Regions from separate parts of the Faecalibacterium sp. Marseille-Q3530 genome, predicted to be linked through region 1. Evidence: riboswitches for the same ligand, from Rfam matches in the RefSeq annotation. Region 1 holds a riboswitch; the other holds the start of a gene.
What was found. A riboswitch is a leader RNA that binds a small molecule or an ion and turns the genes downstream of it on or off. The one in region 1 is predicted to bind thiamine pyrophosphate.
Positions count from the first base shown of each region.

Region 2: linked by a shared signal. The riboswitch ahead of thiW (energy coupling factor transporter S component ThiW) and the one ahead of thiT (energy-coupled thiamine transporter ThiT) in region 1 are both predicted to bind thiamine pyrophosphate.

Region 1 covers NZ_JAFREH010000009.1:62,642-74,800, forward strand. Annotated here, with positions in the region: gene J3350_RS08925 (MFS transporter) at 1-899, opposite strand, end outside; gene J3350_RS08930 (AraC family transcriptional regulator) at 1,149-2,027, shown strand; tRNA gene J3350_RS08935 (tRNA-Ala) at 2,398-2,473, opposite strand; gene thiT (energy-coupled thiamine transporter ThiT) at 2,625-3,197, opposite strand; TPP riboswitch at 3,284-3,385, opposite strand; gene J3350_RS08945 (sporulation transcriptional regulator SpoIIID) at 3,496-3,744, shown strand; gene sigG (RNA polymerase sporulation sigma factor SigG) at 3,799-4,563, opposite strand; gene sigK (RNA polymerase sporulation sigma factor SigK) at 4,646-5,335, opposite strand; gene J3350_RS08960 (sigma-E processing peptidase SpoIIGA) at 5,417-6,244, opposite strand; tRNA gene J3350_RS08965 (tRNA-Asn) at 6,526-6,602, shown strand; gene J3350_RS08970 (peptidase domain-containing ABC transporter) at 7,078-9,468, shown strand; gene J3350_RS08975 (hypothetical protein) at 9,574-10,017, shown strand; gene J3350_RS08980 (hypothetical protein) at 10,359-10,814, shown strand; gene J3350_RS08985 (HlyD family secretion protein) at 10,817-11,926, shown strand; gene J3350_RS08990 (Ig-like domain-containing protein) at 11,967-12,159, shown strand, end outside.
Region 2 covers NZ_JAFREH010000015.1:36,226-48,384, forward strand. Annotated here, with positions in the region: gene J3350_RS11650 (heavy metal translocating P-type ATPase) at 1-800, shown strand, start outside; gene thiC (phosphomethylpyrimidine synthase ThiC) at 877-2,187, opposite strand; gene thiE (thiamine phosphate synthase) at 2,492-3,124, opposite strand; gene thiM (hydroxyethylthiazole kinase) at 3,108-3,923, opposite strand; gene thiW (energy coupling factor transporter S component ThiW) at 3,934-4,449, opposite strand; TPP riboswitch at 4,626-4,733, opposite strand; gene J3350_RS11675 (SPFH domain-containing protein) at 4,854-6,137, shown strand; gene J3350_RS11680 (Trm112 family protein) at 6,152-7,249, shown strand; gene J3350_RS11685 (TPM domain-containing protein) at 7,263-8,069, shown strand; gene J3350_RS11690 (hypothetical protein) at 8,116-8,253, opposite strand; gene J3350_RS11695 (acyl carrier protein) at 8,259-8,501, opposite strand; gene J3350_RS11700 (class I adenylate-forming enzyme family protein) at 8,684-10,195, opposite strand; gene J3350_RS11705 (acyltransferase) at 10,571-11,707, shown strand; gene J3350_RS11710 (hypothetical protein) at 11,765-12,159, shown strand, end outside.

The sequences.
Region 1 (12,159 bases):
GCAACCAAGGTCGGGGTGAACACCAGTGCGATGATCAGAGGAATGTTGATTGCCCAAGAGAATACACCGAACAGATTCTGGTTGCCAAGGATGTAGGTTGCATAGTAGGTGCCCATGCTGATCATGGCACCGTAGATCTGCTGCAAAATGTAGGTGACGCAAATCATCATATAATATTTGTTACCAGCAAGCAGCTTTGCAGCCTGAACCAGATTGTACTTTTCGTCCTGCTCGATTTCCTTTTTGTCGGTGGTATCCACCAATTCGCCTTCCGGCAGTTCCTTCACGGAGAAAACGGAGAGGGTGTTGACAAGCAGACCGATGATGGCGTAGATGATTGCAACAGTGCGCCAACCGGCAGCACCACCGCCCAATGCCGTAACAGCACCCAGCGTGATGGACTGGATGAGCAGGCTGGTGGCAAAGGCGAACATGAAACGCCAAGAACCCATCTCGACCTGTTCGGCGCTGTTCTTTGTGATGAGAGCAGTCAGTGCAGAGTAAGCAATGTTGTTGGCAGTGTAGAATACAGCGTTCAGCAGAGTATATGCAATCAGGAACCATGCGTACTGTGCAAACTGTCCCAGATTGGTCGGGATGGCGAAAATTGCCACCAGCGTAATGGCACAGCCAATGTAGCCGTACAGCATCCAAGGACGGGCTTTGCCCATCTTAGAATGCGTTTTGTCAATCAAAGAACCAAAGAAAATGTCCGTCACACCGTCCAGCAGTTTGGAAACTGCAATCAGAGTGCCGACAATACCGGGGTTCAGGCCAACGGTGTTGGTCAGATAGATCATGACGAAGGAGGACAGGAATGCATACACCACGTTGCCTGCAATATCGCCTGAACCATAGCCGACTTTATTATACCACTTTAGATAACGTTTCTCGGTCATTGTGCTTTCTCCCATCTTGCTTGTTTTGTGTGGGCGTGACCAATCTGCTGCGCACTTCAGACTGGAATTCTCATTACGCAAGTTACCCAAATCTCTTGCGTTCCGTCTGAAAATATTATAGAATCTAATGGAACGAAAAGATATAGACAAGATGGAACAGAATATGCACAAAATCAAAGAGTTTGTAATTTTTTGATAGAACATTTCCCAAATCACTGTAAAATCTCTGAAGATGAGGAGGACGCAGGGATGTATTTCAACTCAGGATATTTGAACAACTCCCGTTTGGATTTCAAAGACTACTCAAAGCCGCTGGTCGTAGGCAGCTGCGGCACTTATCGCTTGAAAAAACGCCCTAAGCTACCTACTTTTTGGGCAAAGGGTCGCAGAGACTATCAAATCCTCTATGTGGCATCTGGTAAAGCACACTTCTGGTTCGATGGTGTTGAGGAAGTGGTGACTTCTGGACACATGGTGCTTTATCAGCCGAAAGAAATCCAGAAGTATGTCTACTATGTAGAAGATCATCCAGAGGTGTTCTGGATTCACTTTACAGGATACGATGTCAAAAACATCCTGAACTATCACGGAATACCATTGGACAAGCACGTTTTTTACAGCGGCACACTGCCGGATTACAAAATGCTGTTCCGAAAGATCATCCGGGAACTGCAACAATGTGAATATGGCTATGAAGACTATATTGCTTCTCTCTTCAACATCCTTCTGCTTTTAGTAAGCAGGCAACAGCAGGAAAGCGAGAAAACAACGACGAGCATCCCCGAAGAAATCGAAGCTGCCGTTGCCTACTTTAACGAGAATTATAATACAAAGGTCAGTGTGGACGATTACGCAGAATCGCTGCATATCAGTACGAACTGGTTTATCCGTAATTTTAAGCAGTACATGAAAATAAGCCCTGCGCAATACATCCTGTCCCTTCGGATGGTAAACGCACAAAGCTTATTGGAGAACACCGAATACAATATTGGAGAAATTGCAGAGATCGTAGGGTATGATAACCCACTCTATTTTAGCCGGGTATTCAAGAAAGAGTATGGTGTCAGTCCGGCACAGTACCGAAAGAATCTGGAAGAATCTACTGAAAATGAGAAAGATTCCTTATAAATAAGGAGAGTAGAACCATGCCGATAAAAAATGCAATCTGGTGTTGTACAATAAAAGTTGACACAGTGAACTCAAAGAGCCAATATCCAATATATAGAAAAGGAGAAACAGGAGGCAAGAAGAGATGGCTCGGAATCAACGGAAATACAACACGGAATACGCCGTACATTGAAGGGGATGATGCGGCAGCCTGCTGAAAAAACGGGCGGCAAACATTCCTTTTTGAAAATGGTGTAAAGTCAGACGTTGGGGGGTGTATCGGAACCGCCTGCAAAGCCTGAAAACGGTGCAGGCGAATCAATGCAGCCCCCAAAAATCGGCTTCAACAAAAAGAAAAGCACTATACTTCCTACGAAGTACAGTGCTTTTTTGGTGGAGAATAGCGGGATCGAACCGCTGACCTCTTGCATGCCATGCAAGCGCTCTCCCAGCTGAGCTAATCCCCCACATGTTTGGTTTCGTGTCTTGCGACGTGAGTTATTATACCAGCATGAAGGGACGCTGTCAACACTTTTTTCGAATTTCCTGCGAAGTTTTTGCAGAGAAAAGCGCCCCGGCGGGCGGTGGACCTGCCGGGGCGCGATGGTGCGTGAAAAATCAGGCTTTGGTGTACTGGCGGTCGAAGATCTGCGGGGCCACCTTGATGAGCAGCACAGCGGCCACCACGGTGAGCAGGGTCTCCGGCAGCATGTAGCTGGCGTTGTAGACCAGGCTGTAAGTCCAGGCGCTCAGGCCCTCGTTCAGGTTGCCCCAGACGAGCACACCGGAGAGGAAGCTGCACAGGAAGCGCAGCACACCGGCCATAAAGGTGCCGAAAGCCACGCCGACCATCCGGTTCTTGAAGGGGCGGGCAAACAGCTCAGCCGTGCCCAGCGCCATGAAGGCGATGAGGTAGTCCAGCAGGACTTCGCCCAGGAAGTACAGGAAGGTGGGCGTCGGGGGTGCCCAGAAGCCCAGCAGCATCTGCAGGCAGCCGTTGACCAGGCCGGTGAACAGGCCCCACTTGACGCCATGGCGGAAGGACACCAGCACGAAGGGCAGCATGCTCAGCAGGGTGACGCTGCCGCCGTTAGGCATAGTGAAGATCTTGATGTTCGACAGTACGGTGCCGATGGCGATCATCAGGGCGCACTCCACCAGAATGCGGGTCTTGGAATAGGAATTCGACATTTTGGATTCGCTCCTCTAAAAATATAGTACACAAAAACAAAATACGCCTGCGATCAGCAGGCGTAGAGGCTTCGTTTGTGAAAGATGGAAACATTCCGCAAACTACCTACGCCGGCATTACCCGGATCAGGTTCAAGGGTACTCCGCAGTGTGCGGATCTCAGCCTTTCGGCGCCCCTGTTTTCATGTCCGTCTCCCAGTATAGTCGTCCAACGCCAAAAGTCAAGCCCCGGCGGGCATATTACGCCCCTCTGCCTCATATTTTTTACCAAGGAGTCTTGCGGAGGAGGGGACAGGGCATGAAAGTGGAACCGGAACAGCGGGCCGCACTGCTGGGGGAGTACATCGCAAAAAACAGCGCAACGGTGCGGGCCGCAGCGCGGGCGTTCGGGTGCAGCAAATCCACCGTGCACAAGGATGTTTCGTCCCGGCTGCGGCGGGTGGACCCCGACTTGTTCCAGCGGGTGCAGGCAGTGCTGGCCCGGAACAAGGCCGAGCGACATCTGCGGGGCGGGGCGGCCACCCGCCGGAAATACGGCAAAAAATAAGAGCGGCGGCGCATCCTTATAGATAGGTAATATAAGGGTGCGCCGCTTTTGCTGCTATTTGCTGCGGAATTGTTCCAGCGCGGCCTTTTCGAGCCGGCTGACCTGCGCCTGGCTGATGCCGATCTCCCGCGCCACCTCCATCTGCGTTTCGCCCTTGAGGTAGCGCAGCTCCATGATCCGCTTTTCGCGCGGGGTCAGGGACGCGACGGTCTCCCGGAACTGCAGGCCGCTGATCCAGCTGTCCTCGCCGTCGGGGTCACGCACCTGGTCGATGACATACATGGCGTCGCCGCCGTCGGTATAGAGCGGCTCCTCAAGGCTGAGCGGTTCCACCACCGACTCCAGCGCCGCCGTCACCTCCCGGCGGGACAGGCCCGCCTGCTGCGCGATCTCGTTCACGGTAGGCTCCCGGCCCAGCTGCTTTTCCAGCCTCTCCCGCGCCTGCATGGCTTTATAGGCTGTATCCCGCAGCGACCGGCTGACCCGCAGGGCGTTGTTGTCCCGCAGAAAGCGGCGGATCTCGCCGATGATCATCGGGACGCCGTAGGTGGAGAACCGCACGTTCTGAGCCGGATCAAAGTTGTCAATGGCCTTGATCAGCCCGATGCAGCCTACCTGAAACAGGTCGTCGAGATTCTCGCCTCGCTGGGCGAACCGCTGCACCACGCTGAGCACCAACCGCAAGTTGCCCTCGATCATCTGCTGGCGGGCGGCGGCGTCGCCCGCATGGGCCCGCGTCAGCAGCTCCCGCTTCTGTGCTTCGGTCAGGACAGGCAGCTGTGCCGTATCCATCCCGCAGAGCTCGACTTTGTTGTACATCCGCGCCCCTCCGGTTTCGTTTTGACGTTACCGGAAGTATGGGGCGTGGGCAGGGGAATCATGCGTGGGAATTTTTGCCCGCTCAGTCCTCCAGCTTCTTTTTCAATTCCCGGATGATGCGTTTTTCGAGGCGGGAGATGTAGCTCTGGCTGATGCCGAGGGCATCGGCGGCCTCTTTCTGGGTGCGCTCGACGCCGTCCAGAAGCCCGAAGCGCAGTTCCATGATCTGGCGCTCCCGCGGGGAGAGCAGGGCCACCGACTGCCGGAGGGTGGCCAGTTCGGCGCTCTGTTCGAGCCGCTGGCTGACCAGGTCTTCGTCGCTGCCGAGGATGTCGGAGAGAAGCAGCTCGTTGCCGTCGCCGTCCACGTTCAAAGGCTCGTCGATGCTGGCCTCTTGGCGGCGGTTGGAGCTTTTGCGCAGATACATTAAAATCTCGTTGCCGATGCAGCGGCTTGCGTAGGTGGCGAGTTTGATGTTCCGTTCCGGCGTGAAGGTATTGACCGCTTTGATCAGCCCGATGGTGCCGATGGAGATCATGTCCTCGGCAGGGACGCCGGTGTTCTCGTACTTTTTGGCAAGGTAGACCACCAGCCGCAGGTTGTGGGTGATGAGGTCATCCCGCGCGGTGCGGTCGCCTGCCATCATCCGGGTGAGCAGGGCTTTTTCCTGCTCCGGCGTCAGGGGCGGCGGCAGGCTGGGCGCCCCGGCGACATAGTGGGCAGTGCCGGGGCAGACGAACAGGACGTACAGCCGACGGAAAAACGATAACAGGTGATTCAACGAAAAGCCTCCTTTTTGTGGGCGGGATTCTTGGATGCTGCCAATGAGGGCGAGACGGAGAGGTTCAACGGCTCATCGGAACGCAGCATCGGGCACAACGGCAGGCGAGAGCAACAGCTCCCAGCCGCCCGGCGGGGGCGGAAGGTCACAGAAGGCTGCATAGAGCGGTTGAGCCGGAGCCGAAGCCAGTATGGCCGGGACGGCGGGCAGGATGCAGTGCCCGGACACCGTGGTGCAGGGGACGAACCGCAGGCCGAGTTCAGGCGGCGGCAGGGTGGAAGGGGCCGCGAAGTAAGCAGATAAGTAGGTGCGCAGCGGGCCGGGCAGGGCGTTCTGCACGGCGGCAAAGCGCACGAGTACGACCTCCCGGCCTGAAAGCGGTTCCTGCACCGAGAAACCGGTGTCGCAGAAGGCCCGGAGCGGGAGGGACGCGCTGCCAATTTGCAGAGTGACGGGAAACGTCTGCCCGCCGTTCCGGCCCAGAAACCGCAGGATGCCCTGCACAGCCAGATACACGCCTCCGGCGCAGACCAGCAGCAGCCCCGGCGAGAGGGGAAGGTAGACGCTGAAATTGTTGGCCTGTGCGCCGGGCAGGAGCACGGCTCCCGTCAGCGCAAAATGAAGGGCTGCGAACCATGCCAGAAGCCGCAGAAAGCACCGCCCGCCCGGAAACCCATAGCCAAGCAGGACGATGCCGGCCCCGGAGGCCAGCTGATAGCCGACCGATACCGGCCACGGCAGGGCAGGGGCCAGCAGGATAAGGGAGGCTGCCGCCCCGGCCAGCGCCCCGCCTACGACCCGCCCGCCCGACGTGCTCACGCCGCACAACAGGCCCGCCGCCAGCAGAAACAGCGCAGTCGTGAGAAAGTTGACCAGCAGAAGAACATCGAGATAGATCACGGCCCGGATAAGCCCCGCCCCCTTTTGGGAGATTATAGCAGGAGGAGGACGAAAAATTTGCAGGAAACGGGGGAGGTGGACTTTGGATGAGCGCTCAGGCATCGCTGCGCTCGACAGACTGTTTTCAAAGAGGGACACCCTGCATCCACCTCCTGCGAGGCGCACAAACCCCCACCTGAAAGCTTTTTTCATAAATTTTCGAAAAAGACTTGCAAAATATAGGCAAAAGAGGTATAATCCTACTCGCAGCAGCTTTTACCGCTGTAAAGCTCTGGATATATGCCTCTTTAGCTCAGTCGGTTAGAGCACCTGACTGTTAATCAGGGTGTCGCCTGTTCGAGTCAGGCAAGAGGCGCCAACAAATCGGCGGCGGGGATCACACCTGCCGCCTTTTTCATAGATGCGGGCTGTAACTATTTTGTGACATTTTTCACACTTTCTTCAAAATTAACGGTTTCTTAAAAAATGTCCTCTTGAAGAAGCTGTCAGATTGTGGTATACTGCATCTAAGCTTTAGGAAATTTTCTGAAGCGTTTGGTAGATCAAAGGGTAGGCGCTCCCTTCTTTTTGATAGCAGCTTGGCCTCTGCTTTGCCCTGGTTCTCCGCAGGGCAGGGCAAAGCAGAGGGCTATGCGCTGCATTAGATGGAGCGTGACAGAACCTTTTCTCCTGCGTCAAAATCTGCATCCTGTCTGCTGTCTGCGTGATGCGTACAAAGTTTTACTTGTACATTTCCGCACAATGTGCTAGAATATGGAAGGCAGTTTTGAATATTAGAACACAGAGAAGAGATCGTTTCCGAAGGTTGTCGGTCTCTTGTAAAGGAAACATCTATGCGTTATACCTATGTGCGGCAGCACGACACGACCGACTGTGCAGCTGCCAGTCTCGCAATGGTGTGCCTCCATTACAAAAAGGAAATCACCATCACCCGCTTACGCGATATGATGGGAACCGACATGAAGGGCACGAACCTCGTGGGCCTGCAGAAAGCCGCCAATGAGCTTGGCTTCAACACGGCCGCTGTCCGAGTGGACCGCGAGAATTTTCTGAGTGATTTCACACTTCCCTGCATTGCGCAGGTCATCACCGACCAGGGTTTGACCCACTTCGTGGTCATCTTCAAGAAGACCACGATCAAGGACGATGATGCCCGCCGCAAGCATGTGTTGAAGGAAGAAGAAAAAAAGGCTGACGCTTCCAAGAAGTATAAGTGCAAGGATTACGTCGTCATCGGCGACCCTGCCAAGGACCTCGAAAAGATCAGCCTGGACGACTTCTATAAAAACTTCACTGGCGTTCTGCTACTGATGAACCCCACATCGGAGTTCAAGGGCGGCAAGGCAAAGAAAGCTGGCACCAGCATCAACGGCACCAGCACCGATGCAAACGCCAAGGGGGATAAGAGTACCGGCAAGTACCACATGCTCAAGCGGTATATCGATCTGCTCTGGCCCCAGAAAAAACTTTTTATTTATGCAATCCTCTGTTCGGTGATCCTTACGGTCATCGGCATCGTCTCTACAGTGTTCAACAAAGCACTGATGGATGAGGTGCTTCCGTATGGGTTGAAGAACTTACTTATCACCTTGATCCTCGTGTTCAGCGTGGTCAACCTCACGAGCAACCTGCTCAGCACGGTTCGCGAGTGGATCTTGATCTTCCTGTCCATCCGGATCGACATTCCGCTGATGCTGGGCTACTTCGAGCATGTGTACAAACTGCCGATGAAGTTCTTCGCAACGCGGAAGACCGGTGAGATCACCACCCGTTACTCCGATGCAAGCACCATCAAATCGGTCCTGACCAACATCGCGATGACCATCGTGATGGACGTGGTGATGGCCGTGGGCGTTGGCATTGTGCTGTTCCGGATGAACTCCTCGCTGTTCTCGCTCACCCTGTTCAGCACCGCGCTGAGCCTGCTTCTCGTTATCATCTTCAAGCAGCCGTACAAGCGGATCAATGAAGAGACGATGCAGCAGTCCGCAATGCTGAACAGCCAGATGATCGAGAGCCTGCGCGGCATTGAGACCATCAAGTGCAATGCCTGCGAAGACCGCGAGCTGGAAGCTCTGGAACGCGAGTACATCAAGAGCCTGAAGATCAGCCTCCGGTCCAGCAAGATCAGCACCGGCCAGTCTCTGGTGTCGATGGTGATCTCCACTCTGCTGAATATGGTGACCACTTACGTGGGCATCATGCAGGTGTTGAACGGTGAGCTGACACTGGGCGGTTATATGGCATTCACCACGCTGTCCGGTTACTTTACTTCTCCGGTGAGCGACCTGATCTCGATGCAGATGTCGATTCAGGAAGCGGATATCTCCATGAAGCGTCTGACCGAGATCATGGATTATGAATCGGAACAGGCCGAAGATGAAGAGCACACCGAGATGGAGCAGATCGAAGGCGACATCGAATTCAAAGATGTCACGTTCCGATATGGCAACCGCAGCCCCGCACTGAACCACATCTCCTTCACCATCCCGCAGGGGCAGAAGGTGGCGCTGGTCGGCAGCAGCGGCAGCGGCAAATCGACCATCACCAAACTCCTGCTCAAGTATTATGAGCCGGAGAGCGGCGAAATTGATGTGAACGGTATCAACCTCAATGAGTATACCAACGCATCGGTACGTCGTGCGATCTCTTACGTCCCACAGAATGTCGAGCTGTTCAGCAAGACTCTGTTTGAGAATATCCGGATCTCGCGTCCGGAAGCCACCCTTGAGCAAGTCAAGGACGCTGCCAAGAAGGCAGATGCACATGAGTTCATCCGCAAGCTGCCGCTGCAGTACAACACCTATCTGGAGGAAGCCGGCAACGGCCTGTCTGGTGGTGAGAAACAGCGCATTGCTTTGGCTCGTGCATTTCTGAAGGACTCGAACCTCTACATTCTGGACGAATCGACCAGCAGCCTGGACTTTGGCACAGAAAATACCATTTTTGATATGATCTACAACCAACTGGCTGACAAGTCGATGCTCATCGTGGCACACCGCCTGTCCACCGTTCGTGACTGCGACCAGATTCTCGTCATGGATCACGGCGAGATCGTGGAGCGCGGCACACACGATGAACTGCTGGCAAAACAGGGCAAGTATTACGAGCTTTGGAATTTGCAGCAGGGCATCTTCCGCCGCAAGAAGGAAGAGCCGAAACCCGTTGCCCACGCCGCAGTGGTCGAGGAAGACGATGACGGCGGTGAGGCAATCACTTATTAAGTTGCAATCGAGTGCGCACTCGATTACATAAAAATGGCTTTGGATGGTTGCGCAGCCTGAAGAAGTCCTAAATTCGATTCAATCATTTGAAGGGAGTAATTCATTATGATGATGCCTGCAAACTACTCTGTTATCGCAGAGAACGAGATGACCTATGTTGTTGGTGGTGGCGTGATCGAGGCTATCGGCGCTGTTACCGCTCCGATCTGGACCGCTGCTAACGTCAAGACCTTCAACACCAACATTGTTACCCTGGTGGGCAATGCTTTTGTTGACAATTTCGTCCACGGCACTTTTGGCTATGTCTTCTCTGAGGGCGCTTCTTGGAAGGGCCTGGGCGAGAGCCTGAAGGGCACCTTCGTTGCTAAGAACGGCCAGGCCGGTGAGACCTTCGCTAAGGTTCTGGGCAACGTTGCTGCTATCTACAACCTGGGCAACGCTACCGTTGCTAACAAGGCTGGCGATGTCACCCTGTTCAAGGCTGCTGACAAGAAGTGGAACAACAAGTACAAGATCAATTCGGATGGTACCATCCAGGTTTGGGGCTAATTTAGGTTAACTAAATAGCTTGAGTGTTTCATTCGCACCGCCCTATGTTGTAGGCGGGGCTGATGATAATGCCTCGTAATGGTGTGCCAGGAGGCGTAAGCCTTCTGGCACACCTTATTTTTATAATGTCACTTATTATATCCCCTTGAAAAGCGTGGATGCAGACAGTCTGTCTGCGGCACCGGAGGGGTGTAATAGGTGATCGTGTGTGGAAAATAAGAAACAAAACGGAAACGTGTCATGTGGTACAACGGCAGACCTTCCGGCAAAAATGAGGCCCCAATTTATTTTCCATAGACGATGACCTATTGCAAAATCTAAAGAAACAGGTGGACGATACCATGAGAGAAATTCAAGTTGCAGAACACAAGACCCTGAAGCTGACCAATGTGCTGTCGCGCAAGGTGGAAGTTGAGGATATGGGCAATCTGGCCATTGTGCTGACCCAGATGCAGAACTTTATCCGCAGCCATGACGCCATGCCGGTTGGCCCCATCGTGCAGTGCGTGAAGATGCGCAAGGGCCCCAACCCCACGGCGGAGATCTACTTCATGCAGCAGGTCAACCAGCTGATCCCCCGGCTGGACCCCGGCTACCAGATGGACGCTCTGCTGCGGGTGCGCAACTGCCTGTATGCCCACTACACCGGCCCCATGAGCTACAGTAACCTCGCCAGCCAGAAACTGGATATCTATGCGTTCGAGCATGAGATCGAGACGACCGGCGATTCGTACAGCGTCTATGTCAATCAGGACGACGACAACGGTGTGCTCGACGTCTTTATGGAGACCAAGTGATTATGACGACCATTCAGAACCTTTCCGACCTGCAGGATCGCCGCATCATGATGGAAAAGCGTGTGCCGCCCTTTGGCTACGCGATGATCCTTCTGGTGGCGGGCCTGCTGGTCTTCCTGACCATCTGGAGCACCCAGAACTACCGCACCTACGTCAGCCAGTCGACCGGCACGGTGCAGGCAAGCAACAAGACCTATATCATGTCCAGCTACTCCGGCTCCATCACCGAGCTCAACATCTCGGAGGGCAGCTATGTCAACGAGGGCGACCTCATCGCCCATGTCAAGAGCACCGACATCGACATGCAGCAGGACAGCTACAAGAGCCAGCTGGAGATCTATCAGAAGCAGAAGGCGCAGTATGAAAAGCTGCTGAAGTCCATTCAGGACGACACGAACTATTTCAGCGAGACCGACCTGGACGACCAGCCCTACTATTACCAGTATGAGAGCTACAAGAGCCAGGTGCAGCAGAAGGCCTTTGACGCTTCGCCCTATCAGGCGGCGGGCTACTCCGACGAGCAGATCAAGGCCCTGATGGAGCAGAACCAGAGCGAGATCGAGGCACTGTACTACTCCACGCTGCAGTCCATCACCAGCAACCTGACCAGTGTGCAGACCAACATCGACAACATTCAGGCCCAGCTGGATACGCTGGCAAGCGGCGCGAACGATTACTACATCTATGCGCCCACGTCCGGCGTCATCCACATGGACACCCCTTATAAGGTGGGCATGGTGCTGAGCGCCGGTTCGGCACTGGCCACCGTGGCCAGCGAGAACAGCGATCAGGAGATCGTGGCGGCCCTGACCGTCAGCGACCGGCCGCTCATCAACGTGGGTGACCCCTGCAAGATCGCAATCACCGGCCTGTCGGAGTATTCCTATGGCAACCTGACCGGCACGGTGACTTCCATTGACAGCGATGTGACCTCCACCGAGTCCGGCTCGTACTACAAGATGACCATCAAGCCCAACAGCACCTACGTGGTGAGCAACAGCGGCGACAAGGTCGATCTGGCCAACGGCATGAGCGTGACCGCCCGTGTCGAGTACGACAAGCTGACTTACTTTGAATATGTCATGGAGGCCCTGGGCGTTTTGTTCCGTTAAACAGCGTCCGCAAACTCAACGCCCAAAGAGGTACGATAGAATGAAACTGAACCCGAAACAGCTGGCCGTAAGCGCCGCCCTGCTGGGCCTGCTGGCCGCAGGCGCAGCGCTGCCCGCAGCCGCAGCCAGCCCCATTTCTGCCCCGGCTGCCATCACCTTCCCGTGGAGCCCTGTGGCGGCCGAGAGTGTGGAAACAGGGGACTATGCCCCCACCATGACCGTGGGCACGGCCC
Region 2 (12,159 bases), on a different contig from region 1:
GAGAGCAGGGTCTGTCCCACGAAGAGATGCACTCTGAAGTGGAATACATCGTGGCCCACGGCATTGCCAGCCGGGTCGGCGGCGAGCGGGTGGTCATCGGCAGCTACCACTTCGTCTTTGAGGACGAGCACTGCATCGTTCCCGCCGACGAGCAGGAAAAATTCGACCAGATGCCCGCCGAATACTCGCACCTGTACATGGCTGCTTCCGGCCAGCTGGTGGGCGTCATCTGCATCGCAGACCCCCTCCGCCCCGAAGCCGCTTCCGTGCTGCGCCAGCTGCACAAGCTGGGCATCCGGAACACCGTGATGATGACTGGCGACAGCTACCGCACCGCCGAGGCCATTGCCCGGCAGGTGGGCGTGGACCAGTTCTTCGCGGAAGTCCTGCCCGAAGACAAGGCCAACTTCGTCCAGAAGGCCAAAGCCGAGGGCCGCACCGTCGTCATGATCGGCGACGGCATCAACGACTCCCCCGCCCTTTCGGCTGCGGACATCGGCATCGCCATCAACTCCGGCGCTGCCATCGCCCGCGAGATCGCGGATGTCACCATCAAGGCCGACAGCCTGGAGGAGCTGGTCACCCTCAAGACCATCGCCAATGCGCTGCAGCACCGTGTCAGCTCGAATTACCGCTTTGTGCTCAGCTTCAACTCCACCCTCATCGCGCTGGGGGCTCTGGGCATCCTGCAGCCTGCCGCATCGGCCATGCTGCACAACCTGTCCACCATCGGCATCAGCCTCCGGAGTATGACGAACCTCATCCAAAAGCCTTCTTCTGCACCGCAGCTCGAAGGCTGACCGCCAGTCAACAGCAAAGCCCCCTGCACATACCGCGTGCAGGGGGCTTCGTGTTTTCTATTGAAAGAGGAAGAACTTACAGGATGTCGATGTATTCACCGGCCAGAGCCTTGTTCATGCTGCGGACGGCGCAGAACTTGCCGCACATGGAGCAGGTGTCGCTGTGGTCGTCTTCGGGCAGGCGGGCGTCGCGGATGGCCTTGGCGGTCTCCGGGTCGATGGCACAGGCAAACTGTGCATCCCAGTCCAGCACACGGCGGGCATCGCCCATCTTGTCGTCGATGTCGCGGGCATGGGGGATGCCCTTGGCGATGTCAGCGGCATGGGCGGCGATCTTGGAAGCCACGATGCCCTGCTTCACATCGTCCACATTGGGCAGTGCCAGATGCTCGGCGGGGGTCACATAGCACAGGAAAGCTGCACCGCTGGCCGCTGCCACTGCGCCGCCGATGGCTGCCGTGATGTGGTCGTAGCCGGGGGCGATGTCGGTGACGAGGGGTCCCAGCACATAGAAGGGCGCACCCATGCAGATGCTCTTCTGGACTTCCATGTTGGCGGCGACCTGATTCAGGGGCACATGGCCGGGGCCTTCGACCATGACCTGCACGTTGTGGGCCCAGGCGCGCTTGGTCAGCTCACCCAGACGGACCAGCTCCTCGATCTGGCAGACGTCGGTGGCATCGGCCAGGCAGCCGGGGCGGCAGGCGTCGCCCAGCGAGACGGTCACATCGTGCTCCTCGCAGATGTCCAGGATCTCATCGAAGTGCTCGTAGAACGGGTTCTCGTTGCCGGTCATGCACATCCAGGCAAAGACCAGCGAGCCGCCGCGGCTGACGATGTTCATCTTCCGCTTGTGGGTGCGGATCTGCTCGATGGTCTTGCGGGTGATGCCGCAGTGCAGGGTGACGAAGTCCACGCCGTCCTCTGCGTGCAGGCGGACCACATCAACGAAGTCCTGCGCCGTCAGGGTGGCGAGGTCGCGCTGGTAGTGGATGACCGAGTCATACACCGGCACGGTGCCGATCATGACCGGGCACTCATGGGTCAACTTCTGGCGGAAGGGCTGGGTGTTGCCGTGGCTGGACAGATCCATAATGGCCTCTGCGCCCATGTTCACGGCGCTCATCACCTTCTGCATCTCGATGTTGTAATCCTTGCAGTCGCGGGAGACACCCAGATTGACGTTGATCTTGGTGCGCAGCATGCTGCCGATGCCCTCCGGGTTCAGGCAGGTGTGGTGCTTGTTGGCCGGGATGGCGACTTTGCCCTCGGCCACCAGCTGACGGATCTCCTCCGTGGTGCGGTACTCCTTCTGGGCGACGATCTCCATTTCCTTGGTCACGATGCCCTTGCGGGCCGCGTCCATCTGTGTGGTGTAATTCTGCATCTTGTTACCTCCAGTTTGACAAGTCGATACACTCTTACTCTTTTTTCTATCGTTACGAAAGAGCCGGACTTCGCCCATCAAACGGGTGGTTTCCGGCGCCTCCGCAGACAAACCCTGCGGTGTTCATGTCAAAACTCCTTTGCATGAAGTCTGTTCCGGCAGAAGGTGGTGCCCCCGGTCTGCCGATAACTCCCCCAGTCACCTTGCGGTGACAGCCCCCTCTGGGAGGGGGCCTCATTGCCTCCCCGACGCAAAAGCCTCCCTCTGGGAGGGAGGTGGCATCGCGCAGCGATGACGGAAGGAGTTATAACTGTTCTACCAATGCTCTCAATTCCCTGCACTCGACCTCGATGTCCTTAGCCGCGAAGATGGCGCTGACCAGCGCCACACCGGCTTCGCCGCAGTGGGCAAGGCTGAGCAGGTTCTGCTTATGAATGCCGCCGATGGCGACCACCGGGATGGGGACCGCCGCGCAGATGTCCCGCAGCGTCTCTTTGGGCAGGGCGGTCACATTCATCTTGGTGGCGGTCGCAAACATGGCCCCGCAGCCCAGATAGTCCGCACCGGCTTCCACAGCGGCTCTGGCTTCGGCCACATTGTGGGCCGACACGCCGATGATGGCCTCCGGGCCAAGGATGCGCCGGGCTTCGGCAGGGTCCATGTCCTCCTGCCCCAGATGCACACCGTTGGCCCCGCACTGCCTGGCCAGCGCCACATTGTCGTTCAGAATGAACGGCACGCCGTACCGTTTGCAGAGGGCGGAGATCTCCAGCGCCTCTGCCAGAATGGCCGCGTCGCCCAGATCTTTTTCCCGCAGCTGCACACAGGTGGCCCCGCCCTTCAGGGCAGCTTCCACCTGCTGGGGCAGGGTCTGTTCGCCCACCCAGGCGCGGTCGGTCACGGCATAGAGCCGCAGCATCTCAGCAGTATAGTTCATCGTTTGCTCCTTGGTCAAGTTGTTCGCCGGTCAGGTTGGACACGGCATCCATCAGATACATGCGCAGCGTTCCGGTGCCCTCTTCGCCGGTCAGGCGGGCAGCGGCAGTCTCGCCGCAAAGGCCCATCGCACAGACGGCGGCGGCCGCCGCGGCCAGCGGGCGGTCGGGGTTGGCCCCCACGAAAGCCGCCGTCAGGACCGACAACATACAGCCCGCCCCGGTCACCCGCCGCAGCAGCGGAGTGCCGTTGCGGAGGATGTGGGTCGTCTTCCCGTCCGTCACGATGTCCTCGGCCCCGGTCACTGCCGCGACGCAGTGGTGCTGCGCGGCAAACTGCTCAGCCAGCGGCCGCAGGGCCTCCGGCGGCAGGGTCTTGCCGGCATCCACCCCGCGCGAGACCTGCGCAAGCCCGCTCAGCGCCTGCAGCTCCGAGGCGTTGCACCGCAGCACGGTGACGGGCACTTCCCGCAGCACCTCGGCCGCGATGCTCTGGCGGAACTGCGATGCGCCCACGCCCACCGGGTCAAAGACCACCGGCAGGCCCAGCCGGGCGGCGGTGCGGCCCGCTTTGACCATGGCCTCGGCCTTGCGGGGGTTCGGGGTGCCCAGACTCAGGCAGAGAGCCCGGCTCAGCGCCGTGATCTCCTCCACCTCCTCCGGGTCATCCGCCATGATGGGCGACGCCCCGGCCGCCAGCACGATGTTGGCGCAGTCGTTGGCGCTGACGAGATTCGAGATGCAGTGGACGAGGGGCGAGGTTTCCCGCACCCGGTCGAAAAGAGCTCCAAACGCTGTCACGGTGCCCTCCTCAGCTCAGGCTGGTCTGCATGGAGCGCAGAGCGCCGGAGCGCTGCAGCGCAGCCAGCAGCACACCTGCAATGACCGCACCGCCTGCGGTCGAGACGAGGAAGGGCACGATGTAGGCATAGAATGCGATATCGCCCGCGCTCTTGCCCATCAGCAGGATGGCCACCGGGTAGGCGCACAGCCCGCCCAGGATGGAGGTGCCGAACACCTCACCCACCAGAGTGGGCAGCAGCTTTTCGGTCTTGTGGTAGACGATGCCGCACAGCAGGGCACCGAACATGCTGCCGGGGAAGGCCATCAGGCTGCCCAGGCCCAGCAGGTTGCGCAGCAGCGAGGCCACGAAGGCCACGCCGATGCCGTAGTAGGGGCCCAGCAGCACGGCGCACAGGATGTTGACCATGTGCTGCACCGGGGCGCATTTGCTGCCAAAAATGGGGAAGCTGAACACGCTGCCCACAACGGCCAGGGCGCAGAGCATCCCGGCCAGAGCCAGCTTTTTCGTAGAGAGTGCTTTCATGAGGATTCCTCCTATTGCAAAGCGGTCGAGACTTTCTGGTCTCCTCTCACGCCGGAACACGGCTTCCCATCGCGTCGATTCAAGGCCCAGGGCGCTCCCCCTCGGCCCGGAGCCGCCCACACGGCGGCTGCGGCAGAAAACAAAAACAGGAGCTCCCTCTGCGGAAGCCCCTGTGAAAACGCATCGTGATGACTTCCTACGGCGGCATTATCCGCATCAGGTAAAAGGGTCGAAGTTTGAGCACTTCCTCTCAGCCCGCATGACGAGCTCCCCTGTATTTTGTTGTCGGGAGTATTCTACACCCATCGTGCCAAAATTGCAAGAGGCAGTTTCCTTTTGCAGTGCTTCTGTGCTATACTAGGAACAGTTCCGCAACCGAAACCACTTCAAAGGAGATTTGGAATATGGGTCTTGTAAAGGCTGCAATGAACGCGGCCTCCGGCGTGATGGCCGACCAGTGGAAAGAGTTTTTCTATTGCGATGCCCTCCCGGCCGAAGTGCTGGCCGTCAAGGGGCAGAAGCGCACCGACCGCCGCTCTGCCAACAAGCACGGCAATGAGAACATCATCTCCGACGGCTCCGTCGTAGCCGTCGCGGAGGGCCAGTGCGCCCTGATCGTGGAGCAGGGCAAGGTGGTGGAGCTGTGCGCCGAGCCGGGCGAGTACACCTACAGCACCGGCACCCAGCCCTCCCTGCTCAGCGGCGGGCTGAAGGACATCGACGGCGTCTTTGCCGAGATGGGCAAGCGGTTCGGCTTTGGCGGGCAGGCCGCTGCCGACCAGCGCATCTACTACATCAACACCAAGGAGCTGGTGGGCAACAAGTACGGCACCCCCAACCCGGTGCCCTTCCGTGTGGTGGACCAGCGCGCCGGCATCGACCTCGACATTGCCATCCGCTGCTTTGGCGAGTACAGCTACCGCATCGTCAACCCCATCCTGTTTTACACCAACGTCTGCGGAAATGTGGAAAACGCCTACACCCGCGACGCGCTGGACGGCCAGCTCAAGACCGAGCTGATGACCGCCCTGCAGCCTGCTTTTGCCCGCATCAGCGAACAGGGCATCCGCTACTCCTCTCTGCCCGCCCACACCACCGAGCTGGCTGACGCCCTCAACCAGGCCCTCAGCGCCAAGTGGAGCAAGCTGCGCGGCATCGAGATCGTCTCGCTGGGCGTGTCCGGCGTCAAGGCCAGCGAAGAAGACGAACAGATGATCAAGGACCTGCAGCGCAGTGCCGCCTTCATGGATCCCACCCGCGCCGCCGCCCATCTGGTGGGCGCACAGGCCGCTGCCATGCAGGCGGCTGCTTCCAACACCGCTGCCGGCCCGGCCATGGCCTTCATGGGGGTCAATCAGGCGGCAGCGGCGGGCGGCGTCAACGCCCAGACCCTCTACCAGATGGGGGCCCAGCAGCCCGCAACGCCTGCCGCCCCGGCATCCGGCTGGACCTGCGCCTGCGGCCAGAGCGGCAACACCGGAAAGTTCTGCACCGCCTGCGGCAAGCCCCGGCCCGAAGCGCCCACTGTCTGGGTGTGCAGCTGCGGCGCAAAGAACAGCGGCAAATTCTGTTCCGAGTGCGGCAAGCCGAAGCCCGCTGGCAAGTGCCCGAACTGCGGCTTCACCCCTGCCGACCCGGCCCACCCGCCGAAGTTCTGCCCGGAATGCGGCAGCCCCTTCGGCGCATAAGAGAGGCATCCTGAATGGCTGATAAAGTAACGAATTACCAATGCCCGGCCTGCACCGGCCCCCTGCATTTCGACAGCGCCACCGGCAAGCTCGTCTGCGACTACTGCGGCTCGGCGTATGAGGTGGCAGACATCGAGGCGCAGTATGCGGCCAAGCAGAAAAAGGCCGACTCCGCCGCCGAGGCAGACCAGAAAAAGGCAGCGCGGCGCAAAGCAGCCGCTCCCGTCTGGGATGAGATGGAGGCTGCCAGCCTGACCAGCTACACCTGCACTACCTGCGGGGCTGAGCTTGTCTGCGACGCCACCACCGCCGCCACCAACTGCCCCTACTGCGGCAACCCCACCGTGCTGGGCGGCAAGCTCTCCGGCAAGCTCAAGCCGGAGTACATCCTGCCCTTCAAGCTGGACAAGAATGCCGCCATCGCCCAGCTGACCCACTACTATAAAGGCAAGGCCTTTCTGCCCAAGGCGTTCAAGAGCCAGAACCACATCGCTGAGCTGCAGGGCGTCTATGTCCCTTTCTGGCTCTACGATGCCGAGGCCGATGCGCGGGGCAGCTACGAGGGCCTGACGACCGAGAGCCACCGCGAGGGCGACTACAACGTGACCACCACCCAGCACTACGACGTCCGGCGCGAGGGCACCGCCGTCTTCACCCGCGTTCCGGTGGACGGCTCCAGCAAGATGCCCAACGCCCACATGGACGCCATTGAGCCGTTTGATTACAGCGAACTGAAGCCCTTTTCCACTGCGTATCTGCCGGGCTTTCTGGCCGACCGCTACGACGAGGACTCCAACGCCTGCGCCGAGCGGGCCCGCACCCGGATGCTGAACTCCACGGCCCAGGCTCTGCACGAGACCACCCACGGCTATTCGGAGGTCAACACCCTGCACGAGGACATCAACCTCAGCAAGCTCAAGGCGCATTACGCCCTGCTGCCGGTCTGGATGCTCCACACCCGCTGGAAGGACAACGACTTTCTCTTCGCGATGAACGGCCAGACTGGGCGACTCATCGGCGACCTGCCTGTGGACAAAGCCAAAGTGGCCGCGTGGTTCGCCGCCATCAGCCTGCCGCTGATGGCCTTCCTCACCTGGCTGCTCTACTTATAAGGAGGTGCGCAGAATGAATCCTCACACCCATTGCCTGCGCAGCCTCTGCGCATTCCTTGCCGCTCTGGTCCTTGCGGCCTGTCTCGCCTGCCCGGCACTGGCCGACGCGCCCCTTGTGCGGGATGAGTACGGCCTGTTCGACGCCGACACCCTTGCCCAGCTGGAATCCAGCGCCGAGGACGCTTCCGCCGGGCATGACTGCGACGTCTATTTCCTCACGGTGGACAGCATCGGCGACACCGACCAGCGCGCCTACGCCAAGAACTATTATGTGCAGAACGACCTTGGCTCCGGCAGCGGAAAAAGCGGCATCCTGTTCATGATCGCCCTCGGCTCCCGCAAGTACGTCACCATCACCTACGGCGGGGGCGTCACCGCCTTTACCGACTACCGCATCGAGCAGCTGGAAGACGAGGTCGTGCCCCTGCTGTCAGACGGTGACTACGCCGACGCTGCCCAGACCTACATCGACCTCTGCGCCAGCACACTGGACTTCTACGCCGAGAACGGCGAGCCGCTGGACTACGACAACGACCCGGACGGCGGCCTCGGCCTGATCGGCATCCTCATCGTGGTGGGCATCCCGATGCTCATCGCCGCCGTGGTCTGCGGCATCCTGTACAGCCGGATGAAGACGGCCCAGCTCAAGACCGAGGCCGACGACTACATCGGCGCCGGGCTCAAGCTGCGGGTCAAGACCGACCGCTACACCCACACCGACCGCGTCGAGGTCTACGACCCGCCCCAGCCCGAAAGTGACTCCGGCGGTTCCACCACCGACAGCGACGGCTTCGGCGGCTCGTCGGGCGGTTCCTTCTGAAAACCAAAAAAGGTGTTGCTGCAAGAAATTCGCAGCAACACCTTTTTTATTGTTCGTTGAGTTCCGCTGCCTCCAGCACCGGGTCCACAGGGTCGTGCAGGGCGATCTGATAGCGGCAGATCACCTGATTGGCGCGGTAATCATACACGATGCCCTGAAAAACGGCGCACTGCGTCTCATTCAATCAGTTCACCCCGCGTTATCCGCCAGATAATCTGCCACGTCCGCGATGGTCACAAAGTTGCGCAGCTCCTTTTCGGGGATGCGCAGACCAAAGGTCTCTTCCAGATCCGCCACAATGGTCAGGATCTCCATCGAGGACAGGTCGAGGTCGTCCATCAGGACGCTGTCTTCGTTCACGTCCTCCGGGCTGATCTCTGCCACGTCCTCCAGGACCGCGAGAATCTGGGACACGATTTCTGCTCTTTGCATCAAAAAATCTTCCTTTCCATGATGGATTTCAGCGTCGCAGCGCAAGGGGATGCCCCGCGCGGCCCGGTTTTCCCATTCTGGTCCCGGCCTATACCGACGTCATGCAGTTTTATAATACCCGTTTTTCAGGGGAATTGCAATATTTCGCCGTACAGCTTTACAGATTTTCTACAAATGCGCTCTTACTTGCGCAGCAGCTTGCCCATGGCATTGCGGGGCAGCGGCTCTGCGGTGCACTCCACCGCGCTGATGCGCTTGTACAGCGGCAGGGTGCGGTTCAGCTCGGTGACGAAGGCGCGGACGGTCTGCTCCTTGTCCGGCTCGCAGCAGATGACGGCACCGATCTTCTTGCCCATCTCCTTGACGACGCACTCCTTGATGTCGGTGCACTTGCCCAGCAGCTTCTCCAGCTCTTCGGGGCTGACGTTCTCGCCGCTGTCCAAGATGATGAGGTTCTTCCTGCGGCCGGTGATGTAGTAGAAGCCGTCCTCGTCCACGCGGGCCAGGTCGCCGCTGTGGAGCCAGCCGTCCTTGTCGATGGCCTCGGCGGTGGCCTCCGGGTCCTTGTAGTAGCCCAGCATGACGACATCACCGCGGACGCAGATCTCACCGGTCTCATCCAGCTTGATCTCGCAGAAGCCGTCCGGCTTGCCCAGAGCGCGCAGGTGCTCGCCCTCCTGCGCAATGTTCAGCAGGCCATAGCCGGCCAGCTCGGTCATGGAGTAGCACTGATTGATGTAGAAGCCGTGGGCGATGAGGTAGCTCAGGATCTCCGGGTCGAGGATGGCAGAAGAGCAGCTCAGGTTCCACAGGCCGTTCAGCTTGTCCTGATTGCCGCGGCGGATCTCATTGTAGATCATCTCCACCAGCACCGGCGGGGTGGACATGGCGTCGCTGTGCATCATGGACATATCGCGGCGCACGTCGCGCGGGTCCGCACAGAGGTTCAGGGTCCAGCCATGGATGCCGTAGGCGAAGTAGCAGATGAAGCCGGACAGGTGGAACATGGGCACCAGCGTGAAGTGGCTGAAGGGCTTGTCCATATCCTTCGGGGCCAGTTCCTGGGCCTTCCTCATAACGGCTGCCTGGCCTGCAACATACATCCGCACGGCGCTGAAGTAGTTCTTCTCGCTGAGCATGACGCCCTTGCTGCGGCCGGTGGTGCCGGAGGTAAACATCAGCATCATCAGGGCGTTGGTGTCGATGCGGTTGGCCAGCTCGGCCGGGGTGCTGCCCTCATAGGCGTTCATGGGGCGGAGCTTGTCGCCGTAGGCGGCCTTGAGCTCGTCGGCATAGCCGTAATCGATGCCGTCGGTAAAGATGAGGGCCGGCTCGCTCAGGCCCAGCTCATACTCCAGTTCCGGCCAGGTCTTTTTCTGGTTCAGGGTCACGATGACGGCACCGGCCATCACAGTGCCGAAGGTCACCACACCGTACTCGTAGTTGGTGCGGCTCAGGATGACGATGCGCTGGCCCTTCACATCGGCAACATTTGCCTGCAGATAGCTGGTCATCTTGCGGATGTCCTCCACGAACTGGCCGTAGGTCTTCTCCTGCACGGTCTTGGTGGCGTCATCCACCCAGCGGAATGCCGGGCGCTCGGCGTATTTTTCCTGCATGGCAACGATCATATCATAGACCGTCCTCGGCATGTCTTTTTCAGCAACAACGGCGCAGCACTCTTCTCTGGTCATATTTTATACACTCCTTGTTTGTTTGACGTTTTTTCCAATGAATCCCGCTTTTTGGCAAAGTTTGGGGGCTATGGTTCTCAGTATACCGCATTCCGGAGCCGAATGCAAGTTTTAATTGCACAAATATGCAACATAAGCTTGCATCCAACTTGTGCAGACAGATGGGATTTGCTCCCATTCATTGCGCAGGGGCAGCGGGTGTGGTACACTTTTTTCTGCACCGGGAGGGCTTTTTGCAGGCTGTCCGTCTTTGATTGACAGAACCTCAAAAAAGCATTATACTTATTTATAACGATTTTGTAACTTTTAACATCTTGCGCCCGAATTCGGCATCTGCCACTCCCCCGGTGATCTCGGCGCAAAGGAGGGCATTTCATGGAGGGTACCAAACCCCGCACAGCCAATTCATTGGGCATGTTTGATCTTCTCAAGGGCATCGGAATGCTGACCATCGTGTTCGCACACTCCGCCGAGCTGTATCCGGTGGGTGCCACGACGACCATCACGCCCATGACCTTTTATCTGTTCGCCTACCGGGAGTCACTGATGGCGGCGTTCTACATCGCCAGCGGCTACGGCTTCCGCAAGCGGTCCATCGGCAAGTGCATCGACCAGCAGTTCAAAACGGTGTTCAAGCCCTACCTTTATACCGGGCTTGCCACGACGTTCTTCCATTTTCTCATCCACTATCTCACCTTCGGCTCGGTCGAGGGCGCTGTCCGAGAGACCCTCAAGGTCTTCGGCGGTTTTGCGCTGGGCCTGCCCCATACCTCCATCTACGCCGGGCAGACCTTCTTCTCCTGCGGGCCGATGTGGTATCTGCTCTCGCTGATGATCGCGTGGATCCTGCTGGACGTCATCCTGAACATCTTCCCCGAACCATACATACCCTGGGCCGTGCTGGGCACCATGTTGTTGGGCTGGGGCATCTGCATCACCTGGGAGGTCCCCTTCTGCATCGGCCAGGGCATGGTCACGGTTCCGGCGCTCTACGTCGGGTATCTGGCCAAGCAGCACAAGCTCTTCGACAGGCCCCTGTCCTGGAAGCTCAAGCTCGGCATGATCGCCTCGACGCTGGCTGTGGCGGGCCTTGTGCTGGCCACCCAGAGCACCGACTGCGTCTCGATGGCTGAATGGACCTTCGGCCCCGTGAGCATCCTGCTGGATGCGATGACCGGTCTGGGTATGCTGTCGCTGCTGCTTTTCTTCCAGCGCCATGTGGACAATTTCATCACCCACGGCGTGCAGGCCATCGGCCAGCGGTCGCTGTACATCTTCTGCATCCACACCGTGGAGCTCACCGCCATCCCCTGGTATCTGATGGCGCAGAAGTTTGCGGGCCGGGAGGCTCTGGGCCTTGTGACCCACTTTGCGGTGTCTATGGGTTCGATCCTGCTGATCTGCGAGCTGCTGCTCCGCCGCCGCGACTGGAAGCTCCAGCGCACCGCTGCCCGGAATGCGGCCGCCCGACGTGCGGGCCCGGCGCAGCGGCGTTATGCGGCCAGACATTGAATTTTTGCGGGGTCTCCCCGCTGAAGTGAATTTATATATGATGAGGAGAATCCGGTTATGAACAACGAAGCTCCTGCCTCCACGGCTGCCCTGCAGGCCCGCATCGCGGACCTCGAACAGCAGCTCAAGCTCTCGGACGAGGGCGTCTCCCGTCTGGCAGAACGCTGCCTTGGGCTGGAACAGGAAGTGCAGTCCTACCTTGCGGCCCATCCCCAGAACGAGAAGCACACCGACTCCCCCGCTCTGCTGCAGCCCACCCTCTATTTTGATGCGGGTTTCGGCTTTTCGGAGAAAGACACCCTCACCGCCCCGGACTATGAGGTGGACGAGCTGACGAGTGTTGTCACCGCGACCTTTGAGCTGCCCGTGACCGCCCGCGCCTTGCGGCTCGATCCGGGCGAGCTGCCCTGCTGCATCACCAACCTGAGCCTTTCGGACGACCGGGTGCTCTG